DNA from 2 places in the Streptomyces sp. RKAG293 genome. Region 2 is predicted to be linked to the other one. Evidence: riboswitches for the same ligand, from Rfam matches in the RefSeq annotation. Region 2 holds a riboswitch; the other holds the start of a gene.
What was found. Region 2 has a riboswitch for cyclic di-AMP ahead of LNW72_RS24440 (C40 family peptidase). Riboswitches for the same ligand answer to the same signal wherever they lie in the genome.

Region 1: it holds a riboswitch for cyclic di-AMP, as region 2 does, so the genes downstream of both, LNW72_RS17090 (transglycosylase family protein) here and LNW72_RS24440 (C40 family peptidase) in region 2, are expected to answer to the same signal.

The regions. Positions count from the first base shown of each region.
Region 1 is NZ_JAJOZB010000001.1:3,894,311-3,897,938, forward strand. It holds gene eno (phosphopyruvate hydratase) at 1-773, opposite strand, end outside; gene LNW72_RS17090 (transglycosylase family protein) at 1,122-1,820, opposite strand; cyclic di-AMP (ydaO/yuaA leader) riboswitch at 1,825-1,997, opposite strand; gene LNW72_RS17095 (transglycosylase family protein) at 2,258-3,250, opposite strand; gene LNW72_RS17100 (cytochrome P450) at 3,459-3,628, opposite strand, start outside.
Region 2 is NZ_JAJOZB010000001.1:5,446,168-5,449,795, reverse strand. It holds gene pcrA (DNA helicase PcrA) at 1-1,667, opposite strand, end outside; cyclic di-AMP (ydaO/yuaA leader) riboswitch at 1,902-2,076, shown strand; gene LNW72_RS24440 (C40 family peptidase) at 2,083-3,231, shown strand; cyclic di-AMP (ydaO/yuaA leader) riboswitch at 3,436-3,601, shown strand; gene LNW72_RS24435 (NlpC/P60 family protein) at 3,599-3,628, shown strand, end outside.

The DNA.
Region 1 (3,628 bases), 1.6 Mb from region 2:
TCGAAGTCGTACGAACCGTCCTCGTTGTGGAACTCGGAGGCGGCGACGTCGAGCGCGAGCGCGATGTCCTGGCCCGGCTGGTAGCCGGCCTTCTTGATGGCCTCGACGATGAGGTCGAGCGCCTCACGGTTGGAGTCGAGGTTCGGCGCGAAGCCGCCCTCGTCGCCCAGACCGGTGGACAGCCCGCGCTCCTTCAGCACGCCCTTGAGCGTGTGGTAGACCTCGGCGCCCCAGCGCAGGGCCTCGGAGAAGGACTCGGCACCGATCGGCGCGATCATGAACTCCTGGATGTCCACGTTCGAGTCGGCGTGCGACCCGCCGTTCAGGATGTTCATCATCGGGACCGGCAGCACGTGCGCGTTCGGGCCGCCGAGGTAGCGGAAGAGCGGCAGGTCGGACGCTTCGGAGGCGGCGTGCGCGACGGCGAGCGAGACGCCGAGGATGGCGTTGGCGCCGAGCGAGGACTTGTCCGGGGTGGCGTCCAGGTCGAACATCGCCTGGTCGATCAGCCGCTGCTCGGTGGCGTCGTAGCCGACGAGCTCCGGGCCGATCTGCTCGATGACGGCGAGAACGGCCTTCTCGACGCCCTTGCCCATGTAGCGGGTCTTGTCACCGTCGCGGAGCTCCAGGGCCTCGAAGGCTCCGGTCGAGGCACCGGACGGCACGGCCGCACGGCCGGTGCTGCCGTCGTCGAGGCCGACCTCGACCTCGACGGTGGGGTTGCCTCGTGAGTCGAGGATTTCCCGGGCTACGACGACGTCGATGGACGGCACGAGTGTCTCCTTCAGGCTGTGTACAGCTGATGCGTGTCTCTCTGCTCTTGCGACACGAGCCTAACCGCCCGGGGAGGGTAGACCCGTCGATCGGCCGACCCCTGAGACGAAAAAGGGCCCAAAGGCTGACAACAGGTGACCAACGGCGCCTTACGCCGCGTGCCGGACGCCAAAACCCCGGCCCGGCACGCTCGGGGGGAGTGCGTGCCTGGCCGGGGAGTCCTGGGGTTCGACGGGATCCGGCGTGATTCAGAAGGATCCAGCAGGATCCCGTCGGGGTTCAGCGGAGGAGAGCCGGCGGGGCGGCGGCCCGGGCGACCAGGCCGGCCGCGCCCGCGGCTATCGGTCTCAGCTGAGGTGCAGCTGCTGGCCCGGGTAGATCAGGTCGGCGTCGCTGACGATGCTCTTGTTGAGCTCGAACAGCTTCTCCCAGCCGCCGGCGACGTGGTGCGCCTGGGCGATCCCGGAAAGGCTGTCACCGGTGACGACCTTGTACTCGCCGTTGCCCTGCTGGACCGGCGCGGCCTTCTTGGTCTCGGCCGGCTTGGCGGCGGGCTTGGTCTTCTTGACCGGGGCGCGGTTCTCGGACTTGCCGCGGCTGGCGGTGTCCGAGGTGTCGCGCGAGGTGGTGCTCTTCGACGGGGTGCTCTTCGTCGCGGAACCGGTGTTCACGTCGGCGGCCGGGCCACCGGCGGTCAGGTTGCCGGCGCCGGCGCAGGCCCAGGCACCCGGGCCCTGCAGGGCGAGCAGCTTCTCGGCTACCGCAATCTGCTGGTCCTTGGTGGCGAGGTCGGCGCGGGAGGCGTACGCGGTGCCGCCGGCGGCTTCCCAGCTGGACTGGGAGAACTGCAGGCCGCCGTAGTAGCCGTTACCGGTGTTGATCGACCAGTTGCCGCCGGACTCGCACTGGGCGACAGCGTCCCAGGTGGCGACCGAAGCGGCGGAGGCGCCGGTGGCACCCATCAGCGGAACGGCGATCGCGGCGGTGGTGACACCGGCAATCGCGGCAATTCGGGTGAACTTGGACGGGCGACGGTGCTTAGCCATGGTTGTTCATCCTCACCGACGCCTACGAGGTCAGCTGTCGGGTTCGGGCGTGAGTTGCCCGGCTGCGCGGCTTTCGCCGTGCTGCTTCACCCCAAGCCGGTCCGTCCCCCACGAGTTCGGGTCCGGGCCGGCGGAAGACCTTGGGTCCCCCGCTCCTGCCTACGGCGCTTTCGCGTCGACTGTTCCCGTCGGTCGGCGGCAGGACTCGGCGATCCTGACCGGCGGGGCCCGCTGTGGCGAGCAGTACGACGTTAAACACACGATCCCGGCGAGGACAAACATCCCGGGGTCGTACAGCAACTCCCCCATCCGGCTGAACGGACCCACAGAACCGCAGGTCGGAAGGGAGAAAGGCGGCGCGGTGCGAGCGGGCCGGCACGGCCGCCACGGAGACCCTTGTCACAAGGTCCGGGGTGCCGGGATCGTGTTGAGCGGTCTCAGAAGCTCAAGTCCAGGTGCTGCCCAGGGAGAATCAGGTCGGGATTGTCCCCAACAATCTGGTCATTTGCCCCATAAAGCGCCTTCCATCCGCCCTGCAGATGATGGTCGGCGGCGATGTCGCAGAGGTTGTCGCCCGGCACGACGACGTAGTCGCCGTCGGCCGCCACATCGCCCTGCCCGGTGTTCTGATCACCGTTCAGACCGTCGGCGGCACCCGCGGCCCGGTCGGCGTCGCGCGAGGCGCGGTCGGTGCTCTGCCCGTCGGTGGAGTCCGGCGATCCGGGCTTGGCGTGCTTGCCCTGGCTCTTGCCCGCGGCGCCCGGCGTGGTGTCCGCCAGTTCCGGGGAGGTGCTCGGGGCGGTCGGCGTGGTGGCCGGCGTGGTGGCGTCCGAAGGGTCGGTCGTCGGGTCGGCCGCCGGGTCGGTCGTCGGAGTGCCGGTGGGCGTCGACGGAGACGTCGGCGTCGTGGAGACCGGAGGCGTCGTCGGCGTCGCGGGTGTCGTGGGCGTCGTCGGCGTCGTCGGCGTCGTCGGCGTCGTGGTGGGCGCCGTCGGCTTCGTGGTGACCAACGGCGGCAGGATCGAGCCCGGGTCGATCTTCGGCGGCGCTTCGCCGGTCACGAGCCCCGCGGGTCCCGAGCAACCGGGCCAGGCGTCGGGCCCGAGTTCCTTCAGCAGCGTTTCGGCCACGGCTATCTGCTGCGAGCGGCTCGCCAGGTCGGGGCGCTCGGCGTAGACCGTGCCGCCGTACTGCTCCCAGGTGTCCTCGGTGATCGACAGACCCCCGTAGAAGCCGTTGCCGTGGTTGGCGCTCCACATGCCGCCGCTCTCACACACCGCCACCTTGTCCCAGACCGTGGCGTCGGCCGCCTGCGCGGCGCCTGCACCGAGCAGCGGGAGTGCGATCCCCGCTCCGGTCGCCGCGACCACCACGATGGCGGTCGGGGCCTGGCGCGGTCGGCGGTGTCTGCCGTTCCCGGACTTCAGCATGCGGTCACCCTTCTCCAAAAACATTGACTACGGCCCTGCGTCATATTCGAGAAGCCTGCGATGACCGCAGAACGTAGCGGTGTTGACCATCGCATCACAAGTCGGTGTAGCGGGCATCACGCTGAGGTCACGGTCGATTTCAGCCCGTACCTCGTGTACAGGACATTTTTGACGTTCCATCAGGGTTTAGCGGTGTGAAAGGCTGGACTCAGGGCGTCGATTCGGGGATTCCGCTTTCGCCGGATCCGCCGGCGCCGGCTTCCGGGGTGAAGCCCACCGGCAGCGTCCGCAGCCCGCGCATGATGAGCCCGCCGCGCCACCGCAGATCGTCCGGCTCGGCCGCCAGCCGCAGGTCCGGGAGCCGGGTCAGCAGCGTCG
Region 2 (3,628 bases):
GCTTCGAGGACGGTCGCGGGACCGGCCCCCGACTCGACGATGGTGCGCAGCTCCTCCAGCAGCTCGTTGAACTTCCTGACCGCGTTGGAGGAGCGGGCGGCCATGCCGTACGCCTCGTCGACCCGGCGCAGTGCCTGCGAGAAGGAGATCTTCTCGCGCAGCGACAGGGCGTCGATCATCGCCTCGGCCCGGTCGCCGATACCGCGCTTGGGCACGTTCAGGATCCGGCGGAGCGGGACGGTGTCCTCGGGGTTCGACAGGACGCGCAGGTACGCGAGGATGTCGCGGACCTCCTTGCGCTCGTAGAAGCGCACCCCGCCGACGACCTTGTACGGCAGCCCGACGCGGATGAAGACCTCTTCGAAGACACGCGACTGGGCGTTGGTCCGGTAGAAGACGGCGACGTCACCGGGGCGGGAGTCACCCGCGTCCGTCAGCCGGTCGATCTCCTCGGCGATGTACTGCGCCTCGTCGTGCTCGTGGTCGGCGACATAGCCCGTGATGATCGGGCCGTCGCCGGCGTCGGTCCACAGGTTCTTGGCGCGGCGGCCTGCGTTGCGCTCGATGACGGCGTTGGCGGCCGTGAGGATCGTCTGCGTGGAGCGGTAGTTCTGCTCCAGCAGGATCGTCGTCGCCTGCGGGTAGTCCTCTTCGAACTGCAGGATGTTGCGGATGGTGGCACCGCGGAAGGCGTAGATGCTCTGGTCCGCGTCACCCACCACGCACAGCTCGGCCGTGTGGTCGCCGGTGCCGACCAGCTCGCGCACCAGCGTGTACTGGGCGTGGTTGGTGTCCTGGTACTCGTCCACGAGGACGTGGCGGAACCGGCGCCGGTAGTGCTCGGCGACGTCGGGGAACGCCTGGAGCAGGTGCACCGTGGTCATGATGATGTCGTCGAAGTCCAGGGCGTTGGCCTCGCGCAGCCGCGCCTGGTAGAGCGCGTACGCCTCGGCGACGTGCTTCTCGAAGGGGTTCTCCGCCTGCCGGGCGTAGTCCTCCTCGTCGATCAGCTCGTTCTTGAGGTTCGAGACCTTCGCGCTGAACGCCTTCGGCGGGAACTGCTTGGGGTCGAGGTCCAGGTCCCGGCAGACGAGCGCCATGAGCCGCTTGGAGTCGGCGGCGTCGTAGATCGAGAAGCTGGAGGTGAAGCCGAGCTTCTTGCTCTCGCGGCGCAGGATCCGCACGCACGCGCTGTGGAACGTCATGACCCACATCGCGTTGGCGCGCGCGCCGACGAGGTCGCCGACGCGTTCCTTCATCTCGCCCGCGGCCTTGTTGGTGAACGTGATCGCGAGGATCTCGCCTGGGTGCACCCCGCGGGTGCCCAGCAGATGGGCGATGCGGTGCGTCAGCACCCGCGTCTTGCCCGATCCGGCGCCCGCGACGATGAGCAGCGGCCCGCCCGCGTGCACGACGGCGGCGCGCTGCTGCTCGTTCAGCCCCTCCAGGAGCTGCGCGGGGTCGACGACGGGGCGGGCGGCCCCGTCCCGGTAGTACGCGTCCCGGCCACCGTGCGGGGGCTCGTTGAAGCGCCCGCCGAAGAGGTCGTCCGCGGCATCGTCCGGCCGGTGCGCGGACCCGTGCTCCGGGGGCGGCGGGACGGATTCCGACGCGTGGTCGGGGGCCTGGAGGTCGGCCAGGAAGCTGTCGTCAAAGAGGCTGCTCATCGCTTCCCGAGTCTAGGCGCCCCCACTGACACCTCACACTCCGCTTGGCGGAGTCCGTCCGGACGTGGACCGGGCCTGAAAGATTCGTCACTCTCCGCGACCGGATCCGACCACCGAGCACAGATCACGAAATGGTTTCGGGCCTATCGGACACCGGTCTTCCCACCGGACACGAGAGTTGGCTACCGTGCCGGACCAGGCGGTCCGTCCTCCACCTCGGCAACACGCCGTCACGGACCGTCTCCGCTGAGTGCGGCCGAGAGGCCGCAGCCGGGGACCCACTGGCATCACTGGGGTGAATCGGTCCGCACGGGATGTTCCGCAGGGGACGTTCCGCACGAACCGTAGGGCGACCTTCCGACAGCCCGAACCCGACAGCTAACCCGGTAAGCGGTTTACGGAAGGATTTCCCGCCTTGGCGTCGCACCGCAAACCCCGCCCCGGCATACGCGCCGGCCTGCTCACCACGACCGGCCCCCGCGCGGCCGTCGGATTCACGGCGGCGGCACTGGCCACCGTCACCCTGCTGGGCGAGACCGCGAGCGCGGCGCCCGCGCAGCCGCAGCCGCCCTCCATCGAAGAGGTCCAGGCGAAGGTCGACGCGCTCAACCACGACGCCGAGGTCGCCACCGAGCGCTACAACGGCGCGAAGGAGCAGGCCGACCAGCAGAGCTCCAAGGTCGAGGCGCTGTTGAGCCAGGTCGCACAGCGGACCGAGTCGCTCAACGACGCGCGGCGCGTCCTGGGCCAGTACGCGGCCGCCCAGTACCGCAGCGGCGGCGTCGAGGGGACGAGCACGTTCCTGCTCTCCGCCGATCCGCAGCAGTTCTTCGACCAGACGCACCAGATGAAGCGGATGACCGGCAACCAGAAGGAAGCGGTCGAGAACTTCCGCACCCAGCAGGCCACGACGACGCAGAAGCGCACCGAGGCGGTGAAGAGCCTCGGCGCGCTGACCTCGGCGCAGACCAAGCTGCAGACGGAGAAGACCGCCGTCCGGCAGAAGCTCGCGGCGGCGCAGACGCTCCTCAACTCCCTCACCGCGCAGGAGAAGGCCCGGCTGGAGGCGCTGGTGGCCAAGAAGGAGGAGCAGGCTCGCAAGCTGGCCGCGGAGGTCGCCGCCAAGGAGAAGGCCGCACGGGAGGCCGCCGCCAAGGAGGCCGCGAAGACCGGCGCCGGGACGGGCACCGGCGGTTCGGGTTCGAACACCACCTCGTCGAAGGCGGCGAAGGCCATCGCGTTCGCCCGCGCTCAGCTCGGGGATCCGTACGGGTGGGGTGCGACGGGTATGGACTCGTGGGACTGCTCAGGGCTGACGCAGGCGGCCTGGAAGGCGGCCGGCGTCACCCTGCCGCGCACCACCTGGGACCAGGTGAAGGCCGGCGAGCGCGTCTCGATGTCGGACCTGCGGCCCGGCGACCTGATCTTCTTCTACGACGACATCAGTCATGTCGGCCTCTACATAGGGGACGGCAACATGATCCACGCGCCGCACACCGGCACGGTCGTCAAGATCGCACCGATCACCCAAATGCCGGTTTACGGAGCTTCTCGCCCGTCCTGAAGTTCACCGTCTCGAATGTCGCGGATCGACAGGCGGCCCGACAGGGCCCGACTGTCGGCCCGCCATTCGGACGGACGGTCACAATAGGTAAGGTAACGAAGCGATTTCGCTCACCTTCTGATGGAAACTTCCCAAGAGTCACTCAAGTTGACTACGGTGGCCCGCTAGGCAGCTCGTTCCACAAGCCGGCGCAGTGCCGACGGCGAGCTGCCTCCGCTGAATCCGACCGCGAGGCCGGAACCGGGGACCCACACGCAGGACTTGGGGTGAATCGGGGCGAACGTCCGCACAACGGACGTGAGCACCGTAGGGCAGCCTTCCATCGCCCGAACCCGTCAGCTAACCCGGTAAGCGGTCCACGGAAGGAATGTCTGCCTTGGCGTCGCACCGCAAACCG